2 regions of the Acidovorax sp. K2F genome follow, and region 1 is predicted to be linked to the other one. Evidence: predicted binding sites of a transcription regulator. Region 1 holds the regulator's gene; the other holds the start of a gene.
What was found. Region 1 encodes HrcA, which represses chaperone genes, less so after heat shock. Its sites were predicted from a motif close to TTAGCACTCNNNNNNNNNGAGTGCTAA; they were not measured.

Region 1 (14,484 bases):
CGCCGTGCCATTAGCGTTGCCGGGATTGGGTTGCGGAGGGGGGAGGGTTTGTAAAGCGCAGCTTTATGGATTCCCCCCGCAGCAACCCAAAGAGCCGCAGGCGCGGTCCTGGCTTAGCGTTGGCCGAAGAGGCGAAGAAATCTGGGGAATGGTGCTGGGCGCTACCTCTCACGGGCAACGGACGCTGCGCGGCGAGCGCCTAAAGCTGCGAAGCAAGCTCAATCTAATGGCTGTTTGTTCTCTTGCCCTTTGTTACGATCCATCAATGGGAGCAGACAACAGAGATTGGTATCGGGATTGGTGGCGAAAGAAAACAGGCTACGTAGAGCGCGCGGCTTTTCGCATGTCAGAAGCTGATAGGAGGCGCGCAGTGCGTGCTTCCAGGTGGCGCACTGTTTTGGCCTTGCTTGTGGTGATCGTCATCAGCTTTTTATTCAACAGATACCGGTGACCATTTACGGCTACGCCCGCGTTTCAACCCTTGAACAGAACACGGCAGCACAGCTAGCAGCCTTCCGGCGCGCTGGCATTGACAAGGTTGTGCAAGAAAAGCGCTCTGCTGTGAAGCAGCGCCCCGAGCTCGATAAGCTGTTGACCGTGTTGGTCAAGGGCGATGTGTTGGTGGTCTACAAACTGGACCGCCTTGCGCGGTCTGTTTCCCACTTCGTCAAGGTCTTTGAATACCTGAAAGCGAAGGGTGTAGGCTTCCGTTCGTTGACCGAGTCAATTGAAACTGACACGGCTCATGGCCGCATGTTCCTTCACCTGCTCTCTGCCTTCGCCGAGTTTGAGCGCGAATTGATCAGGGAGAGGTGTTTAGCTGGTCAGCGTGCTGCGCGGGCTGCGGGGAAGACTTGGGGCCGGAAGCGTGCCTTGTCTGATGACGATGTGGCCCAGGCTGCAGCCTGTTGGCGCTCCGGTTGGTATGACCAGCGCACCCTTGCGGATATGCTGGGGGTTTCCGTCAGTAGCTTACGTGACCACATCCACCGCCATGAGGGGCGCGGACGCTGGGCCAAAACACGATTACAAAAGTAAAATCATTCCATGCTCGATGACCGTGCCAAGTTGTTGCTCAAAGCCCTGGTCGAGCGTTACATCGCTGATGGGCAGCCCGTAGGGTCGCGTACCCTTTCCCGCGCGTCCGGGTTGGATTTGTCGCCTGCCACGATACGAAACGTGATGGCGGACCTGGAAGAGCTGGGGCTGATTGCGAGTCCCCATACCTCCGCTGGCCGTATTCCCACAGCGCGTGGATACCGATTGTTTGTGGACACGATGCTCACGGTGCAGCGGGAGTCTGTCATGCCGCCCCAGCTGGCACCTGAACAGCCACAAAAAGTCATTGCCAACGCTGCGCAGCTGTTGTCCAACCTCTCCCAGTTCGTTGGAGTGGTGATGGCACCTCGGCGTACCTCGGTATTTCGCCACATAGAGTTTCTTCGACTTTCCGAAAAGCGCTTTCTCGTCATCATCGTGTCGCCGGAAGGTGACGTACAGAATCGCGTGATCTTCACCGAGGTGGATCACTCTCAGTCGCAACTGGTAGAGGCCTCCAACTTCCTGAATGCCCACTACGCCGGACTCGCAATGGAGCAGGTGCGAGAACGTTTGAAGTCCGAGGTCGATGTACTGCGCGGAGAGATCGCATCGCTTATGCAGGCGGCAGTCAACGTAGGCTCAGAGGCACTGTCCGAGGCGCAGGACGAGGTGGTGATTTCTGGAGAGCGCAACCTGCTGTCCGTCAGTGATTTCTCCAGCGACATGGGCAACCTGCGCAGGGCATTTGACTTGTTTGAGCAGAAGACACAAATCCTTCGCCTTCTGGACATCTCCAGCCAAGCGGAAGGGGTGCGCATCTACATCGGTGGCGAGAGCCAGGTTGTGCCCTTTGAAGAGCTTTCGATCGTCAGCTCCCCCTATGAGGTTGATGGCAAGGTGGTGGGGACTTTGGGCGTGATTGGTCCTACGCGCATGCCATACGACCGCATGATCCAGATTGTAGACATCACCTCCAAGCTGTTGTCCAACGCGCTCAGCCACCGCAAGTAAGCCCCTACAATACGGCGCTTGCCCCGTTGTATAGCGCTGGAGCATGGCTGGGGGCGTTAGCTCAGTTGGTTAGAGCAGAGGACTCATAATCCTTTGGTCGTTGGTTCAAGTCCAACACGCCCTACCACCCTCGCTTGCAGGGTGAATCCATCAACAAACGATGTGTTTTGTGATCCAAAGCGCTCAGTTTGTTTTTGGAGCCTTCATCGTGCATTACAATCTCGGCTTGCGTTGAATTGACTGTCTGTTTGCATGGCCTGATTCAGGAAAGCAATCAGAAAAAAAGCAAATTTCAAGGGTCGCCAAGAAATCATGCTATAATTCGAAGCTTAGCGGCTGTAGCTCAGCTGGATAGAGTACTTGGCTACGAACCAAGGGGTCGTGGGTTCGATTCCTGCCAGCCGCACCAATGTTTAAAGCCTGCAATCGTAAGATTGCAGGCTTTTTCATTTGTCCAGGCGCTTTGCGCTGATTGGAGAGTTCTGGCAATGAGCAAGGCTTTTACCAAGGAAACCGATAGCGCCGACGATGACGAAGGATTGGCACTGCCTCCTTTGCCGCCGGGTGGCAAAAACTACATCACCCCGTCAGGCTATGCACGTCTAAGGGCGGAGCTGTTGGATCTCATCGATAGCGAGCGGCCGAAGATCGTGGATGTGGTGCACTGGGCGGCCAGCAACGGAGACCGGTCTGAAAACGGCGACTACCTCTATGGCAAGAAGCGCCTGCGCGAAATTGATCGGCGCATTCGTTTTTTGACCAAGCGGCTGGAGATCGCCGAGGTGGTGGACCCTAGTTTGCATGCGGGCAGTGAACAGGTCTTCTTTGGAGCCACCGTCACCTACTCCGACGACGAGGATGGTGAGCGCACGATCACCATCATGGGCATTGACGAGGCTGACAGCCGTATGGGTCAGGTCAGTTGGATTTCACCTGTGGCCCGGGCGCTGCTGAAGGCGCGCGTTGGGGACGAGGTGCAGTTACCCACGCCGGGCGGAGTGCGCCATTTGGAGGTGGTGGAGGTGCAGTACCCGCCTCGTAGTGCCGCTACGTAACCCGTTCGCACACAGACGCCGACCTGCGCGTCTGTTGTATCGACCTCAGGGCTTGGTGCCGTGCTGAGGTGTCAGGGTTGTGGAGTAATCCTGGCTGCACGCAGCACAGCCTGTGTGCGGCGCAGGTTGCGCAATGCCAGCTCGAGATGGGCCTGATCGCGAACCGCCACGATGAATCGCAGATCCGTGGTGTCCAAGGCCGCCTCATCGTCCATGTCCACGTGGGTGATGTCGGCCTCTGAATTGGCAAGCTCCGCTGCCACGCGTGCCAGCACCCCCTTGCCGTTGTTCACGGTAACGACCACGCCCGTTTCGAACATTCGGGTGGGCTCGTCCGACCAGTCCACGGCAATGAAGCGTTCGCTGTCTTTATGCTGCAGACGTTTGGCGACACTGCAATGTGCGTTGTGCACGACCAGTCCCTCACCGCGGCCCAGATAACCGACGATGCTGTCGCCCGGCACGGGACGGCAGCAGGTGGCATATTGCACAGAGGCATTCTCGCTGCCATCCAGCGTGACGGCCCCTTGCGACAGGGTTTCGTGAGATGTGTAGCGCTCACGAGTCATGAGCAGAGCATCCGGACGGTGGCCATGCTCCGACATCAGCACCATCAACCGTTTGGCGACGATGCTGGCAATGCGTTTGCCCAGGCCCAGATCGGTCATCAGCTCGCTGCGCGTGCGATTGCCGGTGAAGCGCAGCAGCTTGTCCCACAGCGGTTGGGTCTCAGCGCTGACGGGGGGCAGTTGTTCGAGGCCTTCCGCTCGGATGGCTTGAGTCAACAGTTTTTCACCCAGCCCTTCGGACTCGGTTTGGGCCAAGGTTTTGAGGTAATGGCGGATCTTGGACCGTGCTCGACCCGTGCGCACAAAACCAAGCCACGCTGGGTTGGGTGTGGAAACGGGGTCGGTGATGATCTCCACCACGTCCCCGTTCTTGAGTTCGGTGCGCAGCGGAACCTGCTCGTTATTGATCTTGGCGGCGGTCGTCCGATCACCCACATTGCTGTGAATGGCATAGGCAAAGTCCACCACCGTGGCGCCGCGCGGCAACGCCATGATCTGGCTTTTGGGTGTGAAGACGTAGACCGCATCGGGAAACAGGTCCACCTTGACGTGATCCCAGAACTCCGCCGCATCCCGTGTTTCGTTCTGTATGTCCAGCAAGGACTGCAGCCACTTGGTGCCAAGGCGCTCGGCTGCCGTACCTTCCCCGTCCTGGGCCTTGTACAGCCAGTGTGCTGCCACGCCGGCTTCGGCAATCACGTGCATCTCATCGGTGCGCATCTGGAACTCGATGTTCACGCCCGAGGGCCCCACCAGGGTGGTGTGCAGAGACTGATAGCCGTTGAGTTTGGCAATGGCAATATGGTCCTTGAACTTTCCAGGTACCGGCTTGTACATCTGGTGCAGTACACCCAAGGCGGTGTAGCAATCGGTCACAGTCGGCACGATGACTCGAAAGCCGTAGATGTCCGTCACCTGGGCAAAGCTCAGGTGCTTGAGGTCCATCTTTTGATAGATGGCATACAGCGTTTTCTCGCGGCCTGCCAGGCGCACCTTCATGCCGATCTTGGAGAAGGCGGCATCCACTTCGGCCTGCACCTTCTGAACCAGATCGCGCCGGCGGTTGCGGGATTTGTTGACGGCCTTGGCCAGTGTGGCATAGCGCCAGGGGTGCAGGTGTCGGAAGGCCAGGTCCTGCAGTTCACGATAGGTCTGATTCAGGCCCAGGCGGTGGGCAATGGGGGCATAAATTTCCAGCGTCTCGGACGAAATGCGGCCCCATTTGCTGCGCGGCATGTCCGACAGCGTGCGCATGTTGTGCGTTCGGTCGGCCAGCTTGATGAGGATGACGCGTACATCACGCGCCATGGCCAGCAGCATTTTGCGAAACGACTCGGCCTGATTTTCTTCGCGAGTGTTGAACTGCAGCTTGTCCAGCTTGGTGAGGCCATCCACCAGTTCGGCCACCGGGGCGCCAAACCGGTCGATCAGGTCGGCCTTGGTCACGCCGCAGTCTTCCATGGCGTCGTGCAGCAGCGCGGCCATCAGCGCCTGGGCATCGAGCTTCCACGCCGCGCACTGCGCGGCCACTGCAATAGGGTGGGTGATGTAGGGCTCACCGCTGTTGCGCAGCTGCCCCAGGTGGGCTTCATCGGCAAAACGGTACGCCTGGCGCACCTGCTCGATGCTGACGGCGTCCAGGTAGTCCAGGCTATCGGTCAGTGCGGCGAAGCTGGCCGCAGCCGCATTGGCGGCCGCAGCGGCTGCCGATAGATTGCCTGCCTGAGATGGGTCGCCCGGGCGAGGCTGCGTTGCAGAAGGTGAATTGAGCACCGCGTTCATGCCTTAAATGTAGCGCGGGACTGCGCCAGAGGACTTTCGGGCAAAAAAAAGCACCGCTGGCGCGGTGCTTTTGGATGGGCATTGCCCAACAGAACGTTCAACCGGGAACCTTCTTGAGCATCTCCAGACCCACTTTGCCTTCGGCGATTTCACGCAGGGCAGTCACGGCGGGCTTGTTGCGGCTTTCGATGCGTGGAGCATGGCCCTGGCTGAGCATGCGGGCACGGTACGTGGCGGCCAGTACGAGCTGGAAGCGGTTGGGGATCTTTTCCAGACAGTCTTCTACGGTGATGCGTGCCATCGTTTACTCCGGGGATTCAGGTGATATTGAGCGACTGAAAGGTGTCAGCACGGGCGCGGCGCTGAGCGGCGTACTTGAGTCGCTGGGCGTGAACTACGGCTTTCAGGTCGAAAAGCGCGCGCTCAAACAACTCGTTAATTATAACGAAGTCGAATTTGCTGACCTGGGCCATCTCGATGGCAGCATTTTTGAGGCGTACCTCGATGACATCCGCAGAGTCTTCGCCCCGCCGCTCCAGCCGCGATCGCAGTTCTTCCCAGCTGGGCGGGAGGATGAAAACCAGCACCGCATTGGCAAATGCCTGCTTGATCTGCAGTGCGCCCTGGAAATCGATTTCCAGAATCACATCTGAGCCCTGGGCAATGCGCTCTTCAATGGCTTTCTTGGATGTGCCATAGCGGTTGCCGTGCACATGGGCCCATTCGACAAACGCGTTGCCTTGCACCATGGCGTCGAACTCGGACTCCGACGCGAAGAAGTATTCGCGGCCATGCTTTTCCTGGCCGCGGGGCGCACGGGTGGTGTGCGAGATGGAGGGGTGGACATGCGAGTCCAGCTCCAGCAAGGCCTTGACCAAGCTGGACTTGCCAGCACCACTGGGTGCTGCCACGACGATGAGATTTCCTGGATAGTCCATGGTTGATGTGCGCCAGGCGCTATCAAAAAATGAGTGTTATTCGATATTTTGCACTTGCTCGCGCATCTGCTCGATCAGCACCTTCATGTCCACGCTGATGCGGGTGAGGTCGAGCGCGGCAGATTTGGAGCCCAGCGTGTTGGCTTCGCGGTGGAGTTCCTGGATCAGGAAGTCCAGGCGCTTGCCCACTTCGCCACCTTTTTTCAGCAGGCGCTCGATTTCATCCAGATGCGAATCCAGCCGCGTGATCTCTTCTGCCACGTCGATGCGGATGGCAAACGCCGTGGCCTCGGTCAATGCGCGGTCACGGGCAGCCTCGGGGAGGGTAGAACCGTCGGTGAGGGCCATCGCCTCTTTCCAGCGCTCCATGAAGCGCAGGCGTTGCTGCTCCACCAGCAGCGGAACCATGGGGACCGCCTGTTCGGCCAAGGCCCGCAGCTGCTTGACGCGATCCAGCAGCATGGTTGCGAGGCGTTTGCCCTCACGTTCGCGGGCGGCCAGCAGGGCGGTCAATGCTTCTTCCGCGAGGGCCGGAACGGCTTCGCTCCAGTCCTCGGTGCCCGAATGTGCATTGGCACACAGGCGCAAGGCGTCGGCCACGGTGAGGGGGGCAGCGCTGGGCAGCCAAGCCCTGACGGAGTCCTGCAAAGAGTTGAGCCGCTGCAGCAGTCGTGCAGGCGGGTCTTGCAGGCTGTTGCTGTCGTCGGTGTCGAGGGCGGCTCGCACTTCGACCTTGCCGCGTTTCAGGCGCGCTGTGAGCAAGCTGCGCAGCGTGGGCTCCATAGCGCGCAGCTCGTCAGGCAGGCGAAACGACAGGTCCAGAAAGCGGCTGTTGACGGATCGGATTTCCAGTCCCAGCCGGCGCGTCTGGGGGGCGCGGGCGTCGGTTTCAGCGCCAGTGGCAGATGCGCCATGCTGTGCGCTGGCGTATCCGGTCATGCTGTAAACTGGCATTGGACTTTTTGATGGTTGCTTGCGATCCGGCGATTATCCGGGTTCCGCCTTACCCCCGAATCATCTTCGCAAAATATGTCAAAAATCAAACCGGCCCCCTTGCCGCCCGATACCGCAATTGGCGGTTACCGTGTGGTGCGCCGGTTGTCCTCCGGTGGTTTTGGTGTGGTTTATCTGGCCCTCGACGCCGAAGGCCAGCAGGTGGCCATCAAGGAGTACCTTCCTTCGTCCCTGGCGACCCGCGCTCCTGGTGAGTTGCTTCCGAAGGTGCCGCCCGAAAAGCTCTCGCTGTACCGCCTGGGGCTCAAGAGCTTCTTTGAAGAGGGCCGCTCGCTGGCCCAGATCTCGCACGCCTCCGTGGTGAGCGTGCTCAATTTCTTCCGCGAGAACGAAACCGTTTACATGGTGATGAACTATCTGGAGGGCGCGACCCTGCAGGACTTCATCATCACCGCCCGCGACCTCAAGACACAGAAGGTGTTCCGCGAGTCCACCATCCGCTCGTTGTTCGACGAAGTGCTGCGCGGCCTGCGCATCGTGCACCAGCACAAGATGCTGCACCTGGACATCAAGCCCGCCAACATCTTCATCACCGACGACAACAAGGCCGTGATGATCGACTTCGGCGCGGCGCGCGAAGTGCTGAGCAAGGAGGGCAATTTCATCCGCCCCATGTACACCCCCGGCTTTGCTGCGCCCGAGATGTACCGGCGCGATTCGCAGATGGGGCCGTGGACCGACATCTACGCCATCGGCGCCTGCATTTACGCCTGCATGCAGGGCTTTCCGCCCAACGAGGCGCCGCAGCGCGTGGACAAGGACCGCCTGTCGCTCGCCCTGACCAAGTTGCGTGGCGTGTATTCCGACAACCTGATCGAGGTGGTGGAGTGGTGCATGGCGCTTGACCCGCTGTCCCGCCCCCAGTCGGTGTTTGCCTTGCAGAAAGAGCTCAGCCGCGAGGGTGAGCGCCGCTACACCAAGCTCACGGTGGCCGAGAAGATGCGACTGCAATTGGACACCCTGGTGTCTGACACCAAGAAAAATGTGCAGAAGGTGGGTGAAGCCACCGGTATCGGAGCCAAGCCCAAATGAACCAGACGCACGCAATGCGGGTTCGGGCGAGGTACATGTCCACGGATGGCGCCCGGGTGCATCCTTGTTTGCGTGAGTCCTTATGAAGTTCTCGGTATTCCAGATCAGCCGCCGTGGCGGCCGCGAGAAGAACGAAGACCGCATGGGCTATTGCTACACGCGCGAATCGGGCCTGTTTGTATTGGCCGACGGCATGGGTGGCCACCCTGAAGGTGAAGTGGCCGCACAGATCGCGCTGCAGACCATCTCGGCGCTGTTCCAGCGCCAGGCCAAACCCCAGCTCAAGGATGTGCAGGAGTTCCTGTCCGGCGCGTTGCTCGCGGCACACCACCAGATCCTGCGCTACGCCACAGAGAAAGGCATGCTCGACACACCGCGCACCACCTTGGTCGCGGCGGTGTTGCAGGCCGGTACCGCTACCTGGATCCATTGCGGAGACTCGCGCCTGTACATGGTGCGCGATGGCGATCTGCTGACCCGTACGCGGGACCACTCGTACATGGAGCTGCGCAACACGCCGCCCCCTGGTCTGGACAAGATCAACCGCAACGTGCTGTTCACCTGCCTGGGTTCCCCCACCAAGCCCATTTACGACATTACCGGCCCTGTGTACCTGGAGCAGGGCGATCGCATTCTGTTGTGCTCAGACGGCCTGTGGGGCACGCTCAGCGACGAAGACATCGCCAAGCAGCTGGGCCGCAACACCGTGTCGCACGCTGTGCCCGAGCTGGTGGAAGATGCCCTTCGCAAAGCCGGGGACAGCAGTGACAACGTGACCGTGGTGGCTCTGGAGTGGGAGACGCCAGATGCGTTCGAGTCCACCCAGGGGGTGTCCACGGACAGCATCAGCGACGACGTTTTTGCGTCCACCATCCAGGCGGGCCCGCTCGATGGGCTGGTGGATGACCTGGACGATGCGGCCATTGAGCGGTCGATCGCCGAAATCAACGAAGCCATCCGTCGCTCTGCTGCCCGCAAGGCCTGAACTGCCATCGGCGCTGTGGGTTGCATCCAGGCTCCCTCCATGCGAATGCATGGAATCAGGTTTTTTCGCCTTTCATCGCCCGCCTCATGACGCAGGTGGGCGACTCGCTTGATATAGAGAATCACATGACCACCTTCATCCGCACCGGCAACCGCGCCGCCAACCAACTGCGCCCTGTGCGCATCACGCGCCACTACACCATGCACGCCGAAGGCTCGGTGCTGATTGAGTTTGGCAACACCAAGGTGCTCTGCACCGCCTCGGTGGAAGAGCGTGTGCCCCCGCACAAGCGCGGTAGCGGCGAGGGCTGGGTCACGGCGGAGTACGGCATGCTGCCGCGCGCCACCCACACCCGCAGCGACCGCGAGGCCGCACGGGGTAAGCAGACTGGCCGCACGCAGGAGATCCAGCGCCTCATCGGCCGCAGCCTGCGCGCCGTGTTTGACCTTCAACTGCTGGGCGAGCGCACCATCCAGCTCGACTGCGACGTGATCCAGGCCGATGGTGGCACGCGCACGGCTGCCATTACCGGCGCCTGGGTCGCGGCCCAGGATGCGGTCAACCAGCTGCTGGCCAGCGGCAAGATCGCCCAGTCGCCCCTGCTGCAGCCAGTGGCGGCGATCTCGGTGGGCATCGTGCAGGGCACGCCGCTGCTGGACCTGGAATATGTGGAAGACGTGGATTGCGACACCGACATGAACGTCGTGATGACGGGCGCAGGCCACTATGTGGAGGTGCAGGGCACAGCCGAAGGCGTGGCCTTTACCCGCGCCGAGATGGACCAACTGCTGGGGCTGGCCGAACAGGGCATCGCCCAGCTGGTGCAGCTGCAGCAGCAAGCCCTGCAAAATACTCCTTAATTGATAGCTGCTTGCGCATATTTCACTAGCGCTTGCGGCCATTTTGACCATGAAAATTGTTCTGGCATCCAATAACCGCGGCAAACTGGCCGAGTTGCAGGCCATGTTTGCGCCCCTGGGCGTGGAGCTGGTGCGGCAGGCCGACCTGGGCGTGGGTGAGGCCGAGGAGCCTTACCGCACCTTTGTCGAAAACGCCCTGGCCAAGGCAAGGTTTGCATCCGAACACACGGGCTTGCCGGCGCTGGCCGACGATGCCGGCATGTGTGTGGACGCTTTTGGCGGCCTGCCGGGCGTGGACACCGCGTATTACTGCACCCAGTTCGGCTACGAGAAAAGCGACGACAACAACGTGCGCGCCCTGCTGGAGCAACTGCAAGGCGTGACCAACCGCCGCGCCGCCATGGTCAGCACCCTGGTCGCCGTGCGCAGCCCGCAAGACCCGGAGCCGCTGATCGCCGTGGGCCGCGTGGTGGGCGAGATCACCACCGAACCCCGGGGCAGCAACGGCTTCGGCTTCGACCCCGTGATGTTCATCCCCGAGTTCGGCAAGACCTTTGCCGAGCTGCCCGTGGAGGTGAAAAACGCCCACAGCCACCGGGGCCGATCGGCCGCACAGATGCTGGCGCTGATGCGCGAACGCTGGTTGTAGAAGGGCGCTGACCGTGGTTCATATTCCGATCACGCCACAGGCCGAGGCCGAACCTGCCGTGGTGCGCGACATCCAGCACTACATGCGCCCGGGCCTGTTGCAGCTGCCCAGCCTGCCGCCCCTGTCTCTGTACGTGCACCTGCCCTGGTGCCTCAAGAAATGCCCGTACTGCGACTTCAACTCGCACGAATTTCGCGCGGATGCCTCCGGCGGCGAGGTGCCCGAGCAGCGCTACATTGATGCTCTGATGGCCGACCTGGAGGCCGCGCTGCCCCTGGTCTGGGGGCGGTCCGTGCACAGCATCTTCATTGGCGGCGGCACGCCCAGCCTGTTTTCGCCGGCAGCCATCGACCGGCTGATCGGCGACATCCGCGCCCGTCTGCGGCTGGAGCCAGATTGCGAGATCACGATGGAGGCCAACCCCGGTACGTTCGAGAAAGACCGTTTTCGCGCCTTCCGCGCGGCGGGTGTCACGCGCCTGTCGGTAGGGGTGCAGAGCTTTAACGACCAGCACCTGAAGGCCCTGGGCCGCGTGCACGACCGTGCCCAGGCGATGGCGGCGGTGGAGGAGGCCGCTGCGTCCTTCGACACCTTCAACCTCGACATCATGTACGCCCTGCCGGGCCAGACGCTGCCAGAGCTGGAGCAGGACCTGCAAACCGCGCTGGCCTTCAAGCCGCCGCACATCTCCATCTATCACCTCACCATTGAGCCCAACACTTACTTCGCCAAGTTCCCCCCGGCCATCCCCGAGGACGACCAGGCCTACGCCATGCTTGACCGGATCACGGAGATGACGGGGCAGGCGGGCATGGCGCGGTACGAGATTTCTGCGTATGCGCAGCCGGGCCACCAGTGTTTTCACAACACCAACTACTGGCAATTTGGCGACTATCTGGGCATCGGCGCGGGCGCGCACAGCAAGCTGAGCTTTGCGCACCGCGTGGTGCGACAGGTGCGCTTTCGGGACCCCGCGCGCTACATGGACAACGCCCTGGCAGGCCATGCCGTGGCGCAGGACGACGAGGTGCGCCGCACCGATCTGCCGTTTGAGTACATGCTCAACGCCCTGCGCCTGCGCGAAGGCTTTGCGCTGCAGGACTTCATGGCCCGCACAGGCCTGCCGTTGACCACCATCGCCAAGGGCCTGGAGGCTGCCGAGCGCAAGGGCCTGATCGAGCGCCACATGGCGCGTGTACGGCCTACCGAGCGGGGCTTTGACTTCCTGAGCGATCTGCAGGAGCTGTTTCTGGCGGACTGACGGAGGGAGGCTCCATCAAAGCCGGTTTGTGATCTCCGGGGAGATTGTTGGCAGGCCCTCAGGCCATTCGGCAGCCAGGGGCAAGCTCAGCCACACTTTGCCGCAAGGATGCGGCCATTGCCATCTACCTCCAGGTTCAGCCGCTGGGTGTCGTATTCCTTGGTGATGATTTGCCCTGGGCGCAGGATGCGCGCCGTCTGCGCGCCCGAGCGCTGCCGTGCAGACTCCACGATCGATGCCGTGCTGTTTTGTCCCACTGCAAACTGCGCGGGCTGGGCATTGCACATGCCTCCGGGCGCTGCGCCTGTCGGTGCCGTGCTGGCGGGTGGTGCGGGTGTTTGTCCGTAACCCGCACATCCAGTCACAGCTGCTCCCAGGGCGAGGCAACAGGCGACGGCAAAAGGGGTGGTTTTTTTCATCATGCGGCTAGCTCCTGGGTACAAAACACCCACCATAGCGGAACGCAGGCGCGACAGGGTTCCGGTCAAGCTATGGATCAGTTTCCAGCCGTAACGACGACGGGGCCTAGCATCCGCGCTGGTCTCGGTTGAGTCTTGACTTGCATCAAGATATTGTGGTGCTGGCGCAACACAAACCGCTGCCTTCAACTTGTCCGTGGCCCTCAGACGGTTTGCTGTAAGTACGGTTCCGCACAATGAAGCGACCGGCGCTGTGCGTCGGCGTTGGCAGACCCCTTGCCACCTGGGCCAGTGTGTTGCACGGGCTTGTGCTGACAGTGCCGTATCCAACCTCCTGACCATGCCTGACGCTTCTCGCCTCCGCCTCATCCGTGCCCTGGGTGACACCCTGGATGGTTTGGACGTGGCGCTGTGCGCGTTTGACGACAGCGACCGCACGGTGGCCTGGAACAGGACCTTCTTCAAGTTCTTCCCGGAGCACGAGGGGCATGTGTACGAGGGCGAGCCCTACGAAGCCAACCTGCGCCGCTTCTATAACCAGCGGCTCGATGCCCAGGAGCTGCCCAACATCGAGCGCTACATCACCGCCGGGGTCGAGCGCCACCGGGCGCAGACCCGCCCCTACAGCTTCGATCACCGGGGGCTGCGCGTGCATGTGTCGTCGTTGCCCATTGAAGGCGTGGGGCGGGTGCGCCTGTGGCGTGCCGAGGCGCTGCCGCTGCAGAGCGCGCAAGCCACGCTCGCTACGCCGGCCGAGGCCGACATCCATGAGCCCGGCTACCTGCGCAGTCCGCTGTTTGAAAGCTCCGAACTGTTCGACCGCATTCCCGATGGGTTGATGATCTGTGCCGAAGATCAGCGCATCCAGTGGGTCAACCAGCCCTTTATGCAGATGTATAGCCTGTCGGACCGTACGGCTGCCGCGGGTAAAGCGTTCGACGAGGTGTACCGCCACGCCTGGTCCGTCGAAGGTCAGGGAGATATGGCGCCTTTTTACGACGGCCTGTCGATCTTGCAGGAGCACATGCGTTTTGCGGGGGCGCCGTTTGAGGTGCCCTTGCCCCGCAGCCGCTGGAGCCGCGTCATCGCCAAACAGGGCAGCGACGGCACGGTGTTCTATGCCCATGTGGACATCACCGAACTCAAGCGCCAGCAGCGCTTGCTGGCCCAGGCGGAACGCAGCGCCCGCGACAGCGAGGCGCAATTGCGCGAGAAATCCATCCTGCTCGAAGCCACGCTGGAAAACATGGACCAGGGCGTGGCCAAGATCAGTGCCGCCGGGGTCGTCGAGCTGTGCAACCGCCGTGCACTGGAGCTGCTGGAGCTGCCCGCCGAGCTGATGGCGTCCAAACCCACACTGATGAATGTGCTGGCCTACCTGCGCGCTCGCGGTGAGTTCAAGGGTGCCTCCCAAGACATCCAGGACATGCTGCTGCACAGCAACGGTGGAGTCGATCAGCTGCAGGTGTACGACCGCCCCCGGCCCGACGGGCGCATCCTGGAGGTCCAGACCGTACCCATCAAAGGCGGGGGAGCGCTGCGCACCTTTACCGACGTCACCCAGCGCAAGCAGGCCGAGCAGCAGATCCGCCACGTCGCAGAGCACGACGGCCTGACGGGCTTGGTGAACCGCACGGCCTTTTTGCAAGCGTTACAGTCCGCCGCCACCGATGTGCACCGCCTGGGCCGTGGCTTTGCCGTGTTGTATGTGGACCTGGACGGTTTCAAACCCATCAACGACCGCTACGGCCACGCGGTGGGCGACCAGTTGCTGGTTTGGGTGGCCCGGCAACTGACGCAGGCTGCGCGCGAGGACGACGTGGTGGCGCGGCTGGGCGGTGATGAGTTTGCGTTGTTGCAACGTGGGG
Region 2 (14,484 bases), on a different contig from region 1:
GGCTGTGCAGCGCATCAACCAGACGCTGGCCCTGCCCTATCTGCTGACTTTCACCCCCGCCACCGTGGTTCTGGGCCTGCTGCTGCACGATGTGGAGCAACGCATGGCCACCGAGCGTGCACTCACTGGCACGGCAGCCCGCCTGCATGCCATCACGCAGGCCATCCCCGATGTGCTGCTGGTGCTGGATGCCCAGGGCCGGTATGTGGAGGTACTGTCCCCCAACGACGCCACCCTGGTCGCCAGCGCCCCCGAGCTGGTAGGTAAACGGCTGCACGATGTGCTGCCCGCCGAGCAGGCAGAACGGTTCATGGCGCTCATCCAGGACACGCTGCAGTCTGGCCAGACCCACAGCGTGGAATACGAGCTGCAGACCCTGTCAGGGCTGCGCCAGTTTGAAGGACGCACCCAGCCCCTGGGCGTGCAGGTGGGTGGCCAGGCGGCTGTGGTGTTCCTCGCCCGCGACATCACCAAGCGCAAGCAGGCTGAAAGTGCGCTGCGCGAGTCCGAGCTGCGTTTTCGCTCGCTGCTGCGCAATATTCCGTCCATCTCGGTGCAAGGCTACCTGCAGGACGGCACCACCAGCTACTGGAACCAGGCGTCCGAGCAGCTGTACGGCTACACGGCCGAAGAAGCCCTGGGCGGCAACCTGCTCGACCTCATCATCCCGCCGCCCATGCGCGACGGCGTGCGGGCACACATGCAGCACATGTTCGCCACCGGCGAGGTGATCCCGGCGGGCGAGCTGCAACTGCAGCGCAAGGACGGCACGCCGGTGCATGTGTTCTCCAGCCACGCCTACATCCAGGTGCCGGGCCACCCGCCCGAGATGTTCTGCATCGACATCGACATCTCGGGCCGCAAGGCCGCCGAGGACGAGGCACGCTACCTGGCGTTCTACGACGCACTCACGCAACTGCCCAACCGCCGCCTGCTGGTGGACCGGCTGCAGCAGGTGCTGGTCAACGGTGCGCGCTCGGGCCTGACCACGGCGGTGCTGTTTGTGGACCTGGACAACTTCAAGACCCTGAACGACACCCGGGGCCATGAGGTGGGCGACCTGCTGCTCAAGGACGTTGCCCAGCGCCTGCGCAGCTGCGTGCGCGAGCAGGACACCGTGGCCCGCCTGGGGGGAGACGAGTTTGTGGTGGTGCTGCAGAACCTGAGCAGCGACGCCCCCGAGGCCGCCGCCCAGGCGCGCACGCTAGGCGAGCTGATCCTGGCGCAGTTGCGCCAGCCCTACGAGCTGGCGGGGCACGAACACCACTTCACCGCCAGCATCGGCGTGACGCTGCTCACCCACCAACGCGACTCGGTGGACGAGGTGCTCAAGCAGGCCGACATGGCCATGTACCGTGCCAAGGACGCCGGGCGCAACACACTGCGCTTTTTTGACCCCGACATGCAGCAGGCCGTGAACCGCCGCGCCCTGCTGGAAACCGAGCTGCACAACGGCCTGCGGCGCGCGCAGTTCCTGCTGCTGTACCAGCCGCAGGTGGACAGCCAGGGGCGCGTGACCGGCGCAGAGGCCCTGGTGCGCTGGCAGCATCCGGTCCAGGGCATGGTGCCGCCGTCGGAGTTCATCCCGCTGGCGGAAGAATCGGGCCTCATCCTGCCACTGGGCCACTGGGTCATGGAAACCGCCCTGCGCCAGCAGGCCCGCTGGCGACAAGACCCGCAGTTTGCGCAGCTGAGCCTTGCCATCAACGTGAGCGCACGCCAGTTTCTGCAAGACGACTTTGTGGCCCAGGTGCTGGCGCTGGTGCAGCAGACCGGCGCCAACCCCGCACAGATCAAGCTAGAGCTGACCGAAAGCCTGCTGCTGGACAACGTGGACAGCGTGATCGCCACCATGCGCGCCCTCAAGGCCCATGGCCTGGGGTTTTCGCTGGACGACTTTGGCACGGGCTACTCGTCGCTCAGCTACCTCAAGCGCCTGCCACTGGACCAGATCAAGATCGACCAGGGCTTTGTGCGCGACGTGCTGCTGGACGCCAGCGACGCGGCCATCGCCCGCTCCATCATCGCGCTGGCTGGCAGCCTGGGCCTGTCCGTGATCGCCGAGGGGGTGGAGACCACCGCCCACTACCAGTTTCTTTTGGCCCATGGCTGCCAGGCTTTCCAGGGCTACCTGTTTGGCCGCCCACTGACGCTCGAAGACTTTGAAAGCCGGGTGCGGCAACAGGTGTAGCGGGGGGGCGGAGACTGCCACCACGCCAGCCATCGGGTACCCGGCAAAAGGAAGCCAGAAAGAGGGCAAGGCAACATTCAAGTTCTTTCTCCGTGGCGTCGACATCTCTGTGTGGAAGCCCTGGAGGTGTCCCATGAAGATTGAATCGTCCGCCCTGCAGATGCAGGCCCAGCACGTTGCCAGCCGCGTGCACACCCAAAGCAGCCACTTTGAAGCCTGGGTCGGCGATCGCCGCCCCACCAGTGCCCCTGGCCTTACCCGAGCGACCCCGGCCGTACAAATTTCTAGCACAGCACGCCTGGCCCGCGCCGCCCAGGAGGCCATCGACCCCAACCATGCCCCAGATGCCGCGCCCGGCAGCAGCCCCAGCGACGGCCTGACACCCCAGCTGGCCATGATCCGCGACCTGATTGCCCGCATGACGGGCGTGCAGGTGCGGGTGTACACCGGCCAGACGGAACCCGTGCCTTCCCCACCCGCCAGCCGCCCCGACACGACGCCGACCGCCGATGCAGGCCGTCCCCGTGCCGGGTGGGGCCTGCTGGTGGAGCAGCGCGAAGTGGTCGTAGAAACCGAAAGCACCCAGTTTGCCGCCCAGGGCACCGTGCGCACCGCCGACGGGCGGGAAATCCGCTTTAGCCTGCAGCTGGATATGCAGCGCAGCTACCGCCAGGAATCATCGTTCAGCCTGCGCCTGGGCGACGCTGTGGCGGTAGACCCGCTGGTCATCAACTTCGACGGCTCGGCCGCGCAGTTGCAGGACCTGCGCTTTGCGTTCGACCTGGACAGCGACGGCCAGACCGACAACGTGCCCCTGCTCTCAGGCAACCGGGGCTACTTGGCCCTGGACCTGAACCACAACAGCCGCATCGACAACGGCCGGGAGCTGTTCGGCCCCGGCACCGGCGACGGCTTTGCCGAACTGGCCGCCTATGACAGCGACGGCAACGGCTGGATTGACGAGGCGGACCCGGTCTTTCAGCAGCTGCAGGTATGGACCCCGTCGGCGGATGGCGCCGAGGGCGCCGGCAGCCTGCGCACCTTGGCCGACGTGGGCGTGGGCGCACTCTCCACCAACGCCATCGCCACCCCTTTTGCCCTGCGCACCGCCGACAACGCCAGCCTGGGCACCGTGCGCTCCACCAGCGCCTACCTGCGGGAAAACGGCAGCGTGGGCACAGTGCAGCAGGTGGATCTGACCGTCTGACGATATTGCAGCGACAGCCCGCTACTATGATTTTTATAGCTTCGCAGGCATGAAAAACTAGCGCTTGATGGCAATTTGACTCAAAAAATTCCAACGGTATCAATGAGCAACCCGACGGGAACTCCGGGCTTAGCACTCAATCATAGAGAGTGCTAATATCATGGCTTAGAGGAAAGGATTCCCGGAATGAACATTCAATCTGGAACCGCGACGATGTCTCTGGCGCCCGCCAATCCCTGGGCGCTGGTGCCCCCCTTGGGCAATCTGGACGCCTACATTTCGGCCGTCAACCGCCTGCCCCTGCTCACGCACGAAGAAGAACAGACTTACGCACGCCAGCTCAAGGACAACAACGATCTGGACGCCGCCGGCCGGCTGGTGATGTCGCACCTGCGCCTCGTGGTTTCGATTGCACGCCAGTACCTGGGCTACGGACTGCCCCATGGCGACCTGATCCAGGAAGGCAATGTGGGCCTGATGAAGGCTGTCAAGCGCTTTGACCCCGACCAGGGCGTACGCCTGGTGAGCTACGCCATGCACTGGATCAAGGCCGAGATCCACGAATACATCCTGAAGAACTGGCGCATGGTCAAGGTGGCGACCACCAAGGCGCAGCGCAAGCTGTTCTTCAACCTGCGCTCCATGAAGCAGGGCTTCAAGGCCGATGCATCGGCCGCCGATGCCGCCACGCACCGCGACACCCTGTCGGACCATGAGATCGACGCCGTGGCCGCGCAGCTCAATGTGAAGCGCGAAGAAGTCATCGAAATGGAAACCCGCATGGCGGGTGGCGACGTATTGCTGGACCCGGCCCCCGCCGACGATGGCGAGCAGGCGTTTGGCCCCATTGCCTACCTGGCCGATGCATCGCACGAGCCCACGGCCATGATCGAGTCGCGCCAACGCGACGCCCTGGCTACCGACGGCATTGCCAACGCGCTGGCCAGCTTGGACGACCGCAGCCGCCGCATCGTGGAAGAGCGCTGGCTCAAGGTCAATGACGACGGCAGCGGCGGCATGACGCTGCACGACCTGGCGGCGGTGTACGGCGTGAGCGCCGAGCGCATTCGCCAGATCGAAGTGGCTGCCATGAAGAAGATGAAAAAGGCCCTGGCCGAATACGCCTGACCGGTCCGGGCAGCGGGGTTAATATCCCCGGCTGCAGAAGTTGCCTCGCGGGGCCCCAGTTCTGGGGCCCCGCGTCGTTTGGGCCCCCGAATATTCTTCAAGGAGATTGCACCCCATGCCCTCACGTCCCGCCTTTCCTGGCCGTGTTTCCCGCCGTGCTTCGCTGTTGATCGCGCTGGCTGCCGCGTCCCCCTGGGCCTTGGCCCAAAGCGCTGGCAAGGCTGCTGCCACTGCGCCCGCGCCGCTGGCCTGGCCCACCAAGCCGCTGAAGATCATCGTGGGCTTTCCTGCGGGATCGTCGCCAGACCTGACGGCACGGACGTTCTCGGAACCCTTGTCCAAGGCCCTGGGCCAGCCCGTGATTGTGGACAACAAGGTGGGCGCAGGCGGCAACATTGGCGCCGACGCAGTGGCCAAGGCCCGTGACGATCACACCATCGGGCTGATGATCAACGGCAACATGACGATTGCCAAGCTGCTGAACCCGGCGGTTCCGTATGACCCGATCAAGGACCTGGCACCGCTGAGCCTGATTGGCACCTCACCGCTGATCCTGACTGCACCCGTCAACCAGCCCGGCGTGGCCGCCAACAGCAATGCCCGCGACTTCTTCGTGGCAGCACGCAATGGTGGTGACAAGTGGAGCTACGGCACGCCAGGCGTGGGCACGGTGGGCCACATCGGCACCGAGCTGCTCAAGGCGCGCAGCAACATCAACCCCGTGCATGTGCCCTACCCTGGCTATCCCCAGGTGGCCAACGCGATGCTGGGCGGCCAGCTGCAGATGGCGCTGCTGCCCCCGGCGCTGGCGCAGGCCCAGGTGCGTGCGGGCAAGCTGCGCGCGATCGGCGTGACCTCCTCCGGGCGCAGCCCGCTGGCACCCGAGGTGCCGAGCCTGGCCGAGGCAGGCATCAGCAACTTCAACCTGGAGATCTGGAACGCCTTCGCAGCGCCTTCCACCATGCCCAAGCCCATCCAGGCCAAGCTGGCCGCGCTGATCAGCGAGATCGCCCGCAGCGAAGACGTGCGCAGCAAGCTGTTCCAGCAAGGGTGGCAGACGGTGGGCTCGTCTCCCGAAGGCCTGGCCAACCGCATCAAGGCCGACACCAATCTGCTGGGCGGCGTGATTGCGATGCGGGGCATCAAGGCCGAATAAGGCCCAAGAGCATCAGCTCATGCGGGGCCGCACAGTGCCTCGCATAACGGCGGCCTGGCACAGGCCCCGGGTCACTCAGGGGCTGGAGGGGCTCAGCCCCCGGCCTCGGCCAACAACACCTTCACATCGGCCGCCAGGGCCTGTGCGCCGCTGCCATAGCGGTTGTAGACCCGCAGGCGCCCTGAGGGGTCGTACACGTAGCTACCTGCAGAGTGGTCCATGGTGTAGCTGGTGGGCGTCTTGCCATCGACTTTCTTGTAATAGATCTTGAAGTCCTTGGCGACAGCGGCCAGCTGCTCGGGTGTGCCATGCAGCGCCAAGAAGCTCGGGTCGAAGTTGGCCATGTAGGCCTTGAGCACTTCGGGCGTGTCGCGCTCCGGGTCCACCGTCACAAAAATGCCCTGCAGACGGCCTGCGTCCTTGCCCAGCATCTGCTTGACCTCGGCCAGCTCCTGCATCGACGTGGGACACACGTCGGGGCACTGGGTGTAGCCGAAGAACACCACCACCACTTTGCCGGCAAAGTCCTTGATGTGGCGTGGCTGGCCGTTGTGGTCTGTCAGGGGAAGGTCGCGGGCGTACTCAGCGCCGGTGACGTCCACGCCGCGGAATTCGGCCTTTTTCTCGGAACACGCACTCAGGAGGCCTGTAGCGCATATGGATATTGCACCAGCCGCTATCAATTGAAGAGCTTTTCGTTTCTGCATGGAGATCATCACAGCACATAGTGGTCCACTAGCAGTGCAGCAAACAGCACGCTCAGGTGGATAAGGGAGAAGCGGAAGGTCTTGCGGGCCAGAGCGTCCGAATAATTGCGCCAAAGCGCGAACGCGTACCCGCAGAAACCCAGACTGAGGAGCACGGCGGCAACCAGATAAATCCAGGAACTCATGCCGTAGATGAAAGGCATCATGCACCCGGCCAGCAGGATCAGCGTGTACAAGAACACCTGCAACCGCGTGAACTCGTTGCCGTGCGTGACCGGCAGCATGGGCAGGCCAGACTTGCGGTAGTCCTCCACCCGGTACAAGGCCAACGCCCAGAAATGCGGTGGCGTCCACAAAAAGATGATGAGGAAGAGGATAAGCGCCTCGGGCCCTACATCGTTGGTCATGGCCGCCCAACCCAGCACCGGCGGCATGGCCCCCGAGGCGCCGCCAATGACAATGTTCTGGGGCGTCAAGGGCTTGAGGATCACGGTGTAGACCACCGCGTAACCCACAAAGGTGGCAAAGGTGAGCCACATGGTCAGCGGGTTGATCCAGACATACAGCAGCACGGAGCCTGCGGCACAGAGTACGGCCGAGAACAGCAGGGTCTGCGCGTTGGACAGCTCACCCTTGGCCGTGGGCCTCCATGCGGTGCGCTTCATCTTGGCGTCAATGCCTTGCTCGACGATGCAATTGAACGCGGCTGCAGCACCCGCCACCAGCCACACGCCCAGGCAGGCCAGCGCCATGTGGCCCAGTTGTGCAGCGTTGGGCAGGCCGGGCACGGCCAGCACCATGCCGATCAGCGCACAAAAGACGATGAGCTGTACCACGCGGGGCTTGGTCAGCGCATAAAACTGCTGGAACCGCGAGGGCGGCACAGCAACGGCGGAGGGGGCAACACTCATGCAGATACTCTCGATGCGCCCGTGGGCGCGGAAAACTCTCGGGGCGCGGGCGCTGCGCGGCTGGACACCAGGGCCCAGGTCAACACCACCACCAAAGCTGCGGCACCGCCGGTATGCAGCACCGCCGCCACCAGGGGCCAGTCCAGCACCACGTTGGACAAACCCGTCACCAGTTGCAGCAAGGCCAGCCCGCCGATCCACCGCGCCTGCGCGGGCAGCACGCCACTGCGGTGAAAGCGCCAGGCCACCAGGCCCAGCGCCAGTAGCACCACATAGGCCATCAGGCGGTGCACATAGTGAATGGCGGTGAGCGCTGCAAAGCTGATGTGGCTGCCGTCTTGCAGCAGGCCCAGCTTGCGCCAGATCTGGAAGCCTTGCGCAAAGTCCATAGCGGGCCACCAGCTGCCTTGGCAGGTGGGGAAGGTGGTGCATGCCAGCACCGCGTAGTTGGTGCTGACCCAGCCCCCCAGCACCACCTGAAGGGCGAGCAGCAATGCCGTCAGTACCAGCCCCCAGCGCAGCGCGGGGGACAGGGCCACCGGTGAGCGCCCCTGGGCACTGTGGGTGTGTCGTACCGCCTGCACACACAACAGGGCCAGCAGCACCAGGCCACCGATCAGGTGCAAGGTAACGATGGCGGGAAAGAGCTTCATGGTCACCGTGAGCGCGCCAAACGCACCCTGCAGGCACACCCACAACAAGGTCACCGTAGGCCACCAGGGACTGAGCGGAGGCGCCTGCCCGCCATCGCGCTGGGCGCGCCGCAGCTGCACCCACGAGGAGACAGTGATGACAATGATCAGCACCCCCACCCCCGTGGCGAGATACCGGTGGATCATCTCGATCCAGGCCTTGCCGTGGGTCACCGGGCCGGTGGGCATGGCCTGCTGGGCGGCTGAAATCTCAGCGCGGGCGCCCACCGGGCTGGCACTGCCATAGCAGCCAGGCCAGTCGGGACAACCGAGGCCCGAGTCGGTCAGGCGCGTGAAAGCGCCAAACAGCACCAGATCAAACGTGAGAAACAGCGTGAGCACCGTGAGCGCCTGCAGGCGCCGCATGGGAGAGCTGCGGCGGTTACGCGCCCACACCCAGACCAGCGGCCCCAGGGCGATCACCAGGCCGAGCAGCATCAGCTCGAGCACTGGAGCCAGGTCGTACAGCGGTTGGGTATCGGTCATGGCTTGACCGGCCGCCCCGGCTCGTCCCACGAAGAAGAAGCGCGCAGCAGACGCTCCAGGTCACGCTTGGCCTTGGCGGCGCCACCGGTGTCCATGGCGGCCGGAAAACGCATCATCCAGTTGCCCATCGGGTCCACCACGTAGAGGTGGTCCGCCAGCTGCTGGCCCGGGGCAGGCTCCAGCCAGGCCTTGAGCGCGCCCGGGTCCACCCGCAACACGGTAGCCTGTTGCAGGGCGGGAGTGAGGGCGGCCGGAGGCAAAGCGTTGTCGTTGATCAGCCAGACCCAGTCCACACGGTCCTTTTCCTTGCCAAGGCTCTCGCGCAGCTGGCGCTGCAGGTACAGGTGCTTCTGGCAGGCCGGATCACAGTCGCCCCCCGCCACGCTCACCAGCAACCATTGGCCTTTGAGGGCCTCCAGCCGGGCAGGTCCCCCATCGAGCGTGGAGGCTGTGAGCGCAGGCACCGTGCGCTGGGGATTGATCAACTCGCCGTAATTGCGCCGCCCCTCCGGGCGGATCACGTAGTAAGTGAAGTACGAGGCAACCACCGGCGCCGCGCAGATCAGCAGCACGCCCAGCATCTTCCAGCGCCCATGGCGCGCACGCTGCACGGTGGCGACCGCGTCCCCCGCCTCGGGCAAGGTGTGCACGGTCAGCCCCAGCGGGTGCTCTGCACGGGCACCCGCCTGTGAATCAGGCGGCAGGCTGGCTGCGCGGGCGAATGAACCGTCGGACGATTTGGAACCAGACATAAAGGAGTGCTATCAGGCCGCAGAGCCCGAACCATTGAAATGCGTAACCGTAGTGTTTTTCGACGCCTGCACCGACCACAGGCCAGTCGCGTTGCAGGCCATCGCCCGCGTCGCCTGCCGGGCCTGTCTGTAACACCGTAAGGGGGGCGAGCGCCAGACCGGTTTCGGCACGGAACGCTGCCAAGTCGAGATTTTGCCGGATGCGGGAAGACCCCTGTGTGCTATTGCCCCCTTGGAACTCATACAGCCGCGAGGGCGCCAGGGCCACGCGGCCTTGAACGCGCACCTCGGTGTCAGCCGGCGTGGTCACGGAAGGCAGCTGGGTGCGGTCCTGAAAATTGCGCCCCACCCATCCGCGCTGCACCAGCACCACCCCAGCACCCCCGCCAGAAAGCTGCAGTGGCGTGAGCACAAAAAACCCAGGGCGCCCCTGCATCTGCCGATTGTCCAGATACACCGTGTGTTCAGGCAACCAGCGCCCCTGCAGCACCACAGCACGGTGTACGAGGGCCTGTTGCGCCTCGGGTGTCTGGTTAGTCAGGTCTGTCAGCGTGCGTCCATCAATGGCCGGCAAGGTGGCGCGCGCATCCAGCATCGCCTGCAGCGACTCTTTCTGGGCGGCTCGCGACAATTGCCAGCGCCCCAAAGAGGCGGTGGCCAGCATGCCCACCACAGCAGCCAGGGTAATGAGCCAAAAACGCAGGTCCACAGGACGGCGAAGGGGGGTCACAGGATAATGCGCTCCATGAAATACCTCGTAGTGCTGGCGTTCCTCGCCATTCTGGCCAGCCTGGCATCGGCCCTGTTCTTCATGATGCGCAATGGGCGCGACGACAAGAGCAAGGGCAACCACATGGCCAAAGCGCTGGCCGTGCGTGTCGGGCTGTCCATCGTGCTGTTTTTGTGCATTCTGGTGGCCTGGCAGCTGGGATATATCCAGCCCACCGGCCTGCCCGCCACCCGTTGACCTGAGGGCTTGGTCCGCAGCCTGGGGGGCTTGGGCCCATCACAGGCCACCACTGGTAAGCACGCAGAGGGTGGAACAAAAAAAGCGCCGCGAGGCGCTTTTTTTGATGGCGTCCGGGTCTGACTTACATCCAGTAGACCAGCACGTACAGACCCAGCCACACCACGTCCACAAAGTGCCAGTACCAGGCCGCACCTTCAAAGCCAAAGTGCTTGTCGGCCGTGAAGTGGCCTTTTTGCAAGCGCAGCGTGATCACCAGCAGCATCAGCATGCCCAGGAACACGTGGAAGCCGTGGAACCCGGTAAGCATGAAGAACGTGGAGCCGAACACACCCGAGCTGAGCTTGAGGTTCAGGTCGGTGTACAGGTGGTAGTACTCATAACCTTGCACCAGCAGGAACACGAAACCCAGCAGCACCGTGGCCCACATGAAGCCGATGGTCTTGCCACGCTGGTTTTCACGCAGGGCGTGGTGGGCAATGGTCAGCGTCACGCCGGAAGTCAGCAGCAGCGCCGTGTTGATCGTGGGCAGCCAGAAGGGGCCCACCGTCTGGAAGGGCTCGATGATGCCGGCCGGCGAAGCGGTGGCGCCAGCGGCGAGGCTGGGCCAGACGGCCTTGAAATCGGGCCAGAGCAGCGCATTGTCCAGGCTGCCCAATGCAGGCACCGAGTGCGAGCGTGCCCACCACAGGGCTGTGAAGAACGCGCCGAAGAACATCACCTCGGAGAAGATGAACCAGCTCATGCTCCAGCGGTACGACAGATCGATCTTATGACCATACAGGCCACCTTCGCTCTCACGCACCGCGTCGCCGAACCACTGGTACAGCGTGAACAGCCACCACACCAGCCCCACGGCCAGAGAATATTTACCCCAGTCGTGACCATTGATCCACTGGCCTGCGCCGAGGATCACAAAGAAAAGACCGGCCGCGGCCATCACCGGGTGGCGGGACTCGGCGGGCACATAGTAGTACGGGGTTCCGCCGTGGGTTGATGCACTCATTTCAGCTCCTGATTCTCAAAATCTTTGTTTTCAGTATTTGTTCGCACGAACCAGCCAACACACACTCACACAATCCAGTTCACCAGCCCGATCAGACCAATGACGAGCAAGAAAACCGCGATCAATCCCACCACGATGATGTGAATCGGGTTGAGCTTTTCGACATCTTGCTGGTACTCGCTGCCTTTGCGCAAGCCAATCAGCGACCATGCCACTGCACGCACTGTGCGCAGCAACGAGCCCTTGCGTTGCGAGGGCTTGACGTCTGCCGATGGCTCCAGAGGCGCACTCATGACCCGGCTCCTCGCATGCCTACAGAGCTGGGCGCGGGCAGCACCACCGCCGCCGTCGATTCGGGAGCTGCCGGTGTCTTGCCGCCCACCTCGAAGAAGGTGTACGACAGCGTGATCGTGGTGACGTCTTTGGACAATTTCGGATCAATCACGAACGCCACGGGCCAAGTTTTCTTTTCACCGGGCTCCAGGGTGTACTGATTGAAGCAAAAACATTCCAGCTTGTTGAAATGCGCAGCGGCCTGCCGGGGCGCGTAACTGGGAATGGCCTGAGCGGCCATGCGGCGGTTCTGCACGTTCTGGAACTCGTACATCACCGTCGTCAGTTCACCAGGGTGCACCTGCACGGAACGCTGCGCCGGCTTGAAGTCCCAGGGACCGCGCGAGTTCGCATCGAACTCCACGGTGATGGTGCGCGACTTGTCCACCTGGGTGTTGGCGGGTACGCGTACATCCTTGCCAGCCACACCGTTGCCAGGCACCTGCCGCTCGGATAGCGACAGGATGTTGATGCCCGTCATCTCGCAGATGTGCTTGTAGATCGGGATCAGCACGTAGCCGAAGGCGAACATGCCGGCCGCAATCACGACCAGCTTGCCGACCATCTTGGCGTTTTCGCGGTGCAGGCTCATGGGGTGGGCCAGTGGCTTCAGCGGGACAGCAACACCACCTTGACCATGAACCCGACAAAGAACACCACCGCCACGGACGCCAGAATCAGCGCCAGCCGCAGGTTGCTCTTTTTTTGCTCGGGGGTCATGGACATGGTGTTCAGCCGATCACGCGGGTTGCAGTGGCGTCCAGTTTGGGAGGATTCTCAAACGTGTGGAAAGGCGCGGGGGAAGGAACTTCCCACTCCAGGCCCTCGGCACCGTCCCATGGCTTGGCGGGGGCCTTGGCGCCGTTGCCACGCATGGCAGGCACAACGACCGCCAGGAAGAAGTACACCTGCATCAGACCGAAGCCAAACGCACCCACCGAGGCAATCGCGTTGAAGTCAGCAAACTGCATGGGGTAGTCGGCATAACGACGGGGCATGCCAGCCAGGCCCAGGAAGTGCATCGGGAAGAAGGTGATGTTGAAGGTGATCAGCGAACCCCAGAAATGGATCTGGCCACGGGTTTCGGAATACATCACACCGGTCCACTTGGGCAGCCAGTAGTACACACCAGCAAACATGGAGAACAACGAACCTGCCACCAGCACGTAGTGGAAGTGAGCCACCACGTAGTAGGTGTCCTGCAGCTGGATGTCGATGGGCGCCATGGCCAGGATCAGGCCGGTGAAACCGCCCATGGTGAACACGAAGATGAAGCCCACGGCAAACAGCATGGGGGTTTCAAACGTCATGGAGCCACGCCACATGGTGGCGATCCAGTTGAAGATCTTCACGGCCGTGGGCACGGAGATCAGCATCGTGGCGTACATGAAGAACAGCTGGCCGGTCACGGGCATGCCGGTGGTGAACATGTGGTGGGCCCACACGATGAACGACAGGATCGCGATGGACGAGGTGGCGTACACCATGGAGGCATAGCCAAACAGCTTCTTGCGGCTGAACGCGGGAACGATCTGGCTGATGATGCCGAAGGCCGGCAAGATCATGATGTACACCTCGGGGTGACCGAAGAACCAGAAGATGTGCTGGTACATCACCGGGTCACCACCACCGGCGGGGTTGAAGAAGCTGGTGCCGAAGTGACGGTCCGTCAGCGTCATGGTGATGGCACCGGCCAGCACAGGCATCACGGCGATCAGCAGGTAGGCGGTGATGAGCCAGGTCCAGGCGAACATGGGCATCTTCATCAGCGTCATGCCGGGGGCACGCATGTTCAGGATGGTCACGATGATGTTGATCGAGCCCATGATGGAGCTGGCACCCAGGATGTGCATCGCGAAGATGCCAGCGTCCATGGAAGGGCCCATCTGCAGCGTCAGCGGTGCGTACAGTGTCCAGCCCGCAGCGGGAGCGCCACCGGGCATGAAGAACGAGCTGACCAGCATCAACGCGGCAGGAATCATCAGCCAGAAGCTGAAGTTGTTCATGCGCGCAAAGGCCATGTCGGATGCGCCGATCTGCAGCGGGATCATCCAGTTCGCAAAGCCCACGAAGGCCGGCATGATCGCGCCGAACACCATGATGAGGCCGTGCATGGTGGTGAGCTGGTTGAACAGCTCGGGGTTCACCAGTTGCAGGCCGGGCTGGAACAGCTCGGCGCGGATCAGCAGGGCCAGGATGCCGCCGACCATCAGCATGGTGAACGAGAACAGCAGGTACAGCGTACCGATGTCTTTGTGGTTGGTGGCAAACACCCAGCGGCGCCAGCCGGTGGGGCCATGGTGGTCGTGGCCGTCGTGTGCGTGGTCGCCAGCGTGCCCGTGGTTGTCGAGTACTGCGCTCATGGTGAATTCCTCAATACGATGGGGCGATGATTACTTGCCACGCTGGGCCACAACTTCAGCTGGCTGCACCAGCTGGCCGGTCTTGTTGGACCAGTTGTTCTTGGTATAGGTGACCACGGCGGCGATGTCGGTGTCGCTCAGCTGTGCCCATGCAGGCATGGCGCCGTTGTTCTGACCCTTGAGCAGCACCTGGATCTGCTTGGCATGATCGGCATCCAGCACCACGGCGGCGCCGTCGAGGGGCTTGATGGGGCCAGCGCCCTTGCCGTTGGCCTGGTGGCAGGCGGCGCAGTTGGCCGCATACACCTTCTCGCCGCGCTTGAGAATGTCGTCCAGTGCCCACACCTTCGTGGGGTCGTCCAGCTTGGCTGCGGCCTTCTTCTTTTGTTCGGCCACCCAGGCGGTGTAGTCCTCGGCGGACACCACCTTCACGTGGATGGGCATGTAGGCGTGTTCCTTGCCGCACAGCTCGGCGCACTGGCCGTAGTAGTCGCCGATCTTCTCGGCGCGGAACCAGGTGTCACGCACGAAACCGGGGATCGCGTCCTGCTTGATGCCGAAGGCAGGCACCATGAAGGCGTGGAT

Region 2: rpoH (RNA polymerase sigma factor RpoH) is a predicted target of HrcA. The motif match lies at 3,528-3,554, and genes of this name have one in related genera.

The regions. Positions count from the first base shown of each region.
Region 1 is NZ_JAOBSQ010000013.1:46,075-60,558, forward strand. Features, by position in the region: gene N4G42_RS05575 (recombinase family protein) at 448-1,038, shown strand; gene hrcA (heat-inducible transcriptional repressor HrcA) at 1,048-2,052, shown strand; tRNA gene N4G42_RS05585 (tRNA-Ile) at 2,103-2,179, shown strand; tRNA gene N4G42_RS05590 (tRNA-Arg) at 2,385-2,461, shown strand; gene greB (transcription elongation factor GreB) at 2,541-3,107, shown strand; gene N4G42_RS05600 (RelA/SpoT family protein) at 3,179-5,458, opposite strand; gene rpoZ (DNA-directed RNA polymerase subunit omega) at 5,556-5,759, opposite strand; gene gmk (guanylate kinase) at 5,776-6,396, opposite strand; gene N4G42_RS05615 (YicC/YloC family endoribonuclease) at 6,433-7,350, opposite strand; gene N4G42_RS05620 (serine/threonine protein kinase) at 7,426-8,442, shown strand; gene N4G42_RS05625 (PP2C family protein-serine/threonine phosphatase) at 8,525-9,427, shown strand; gene rph (ribonuclease PH) at 9,553-10,287, shown strand; gene rdgB (RdgB/HAM1 family non-canonical purine NTP pyrophosphatase) at 10,337-10,936, shown strand; gene hemW (radical SAM family heme chaperone HemW) at 10,950-12,197, shown strand; gene N4G42_RS05645 (I78 family peptidase inhibitor) at 12,284-12,616, opposite strand; gene N4G42_RS05650 (diguanylate cyclase domain-containing protein) at 12,957-14,484, shown strand, end outside.
Region 2 is NZ_JAOBSQ010000051.1:91,812-106,295, forward strand. Features, by position in the region: gene N4G42_RS19230 (EAL domain-containing protein) at 1-2,191, shown strand, start outside; gene N4G42_RS19235 (hypothetical protein) at 2,325-3,398, shown strand; gene rpoH (RNA polymerase sigma factor RpoH) at 3,585-4,526, shown strand; gene N4G42_RS19245 (Bug family tripartite tricarboxylate transporter substrate binding protein) at 4,642-5,682, shown strand; gene N4G42_RS19250 (SCO family protein) at 5,775-6,389, opposite strand; gene cyoE (heme o synthase) at 6,398-7,300, opposite strand; gene N4G42_RS19260 (heme A synthase) at 7,297-8,478, opposite strand; gene N4G42_RS19265 (hypothetical protein) at 8,475-9,230, opposite strand; gene N4G42_RS19270 (SURF1 family protein) at 9,172-9,960, opposite strand; gene N4G42_RS19275 (twin transmembrane helix small protein) at 9,976-10,197, shown strand; gene N4G42_RS19280 (cytochrome c oxidase subunit 3) at 10,322-11,203, opposite strand; gene N4G42_RS19285 (DUF2970 domain-containing protein) at 11,269-11,496, opposite strand; gene N4G42_RS19290 (cytochrome c oxidase assembly protein) at 11,493-12,128, opposite strand; gene N4G42_RS19295 (cytochrome oxidase small assembly protein) at 12,146-12,256, opposite strand; gene ctaD (cytochrome c oxidase subunit I) at 12,268-13,899, opposite strand; gene coxB (cytochrome c oxidase subunit II) at 13,930-14,484, opposite strand, start outside.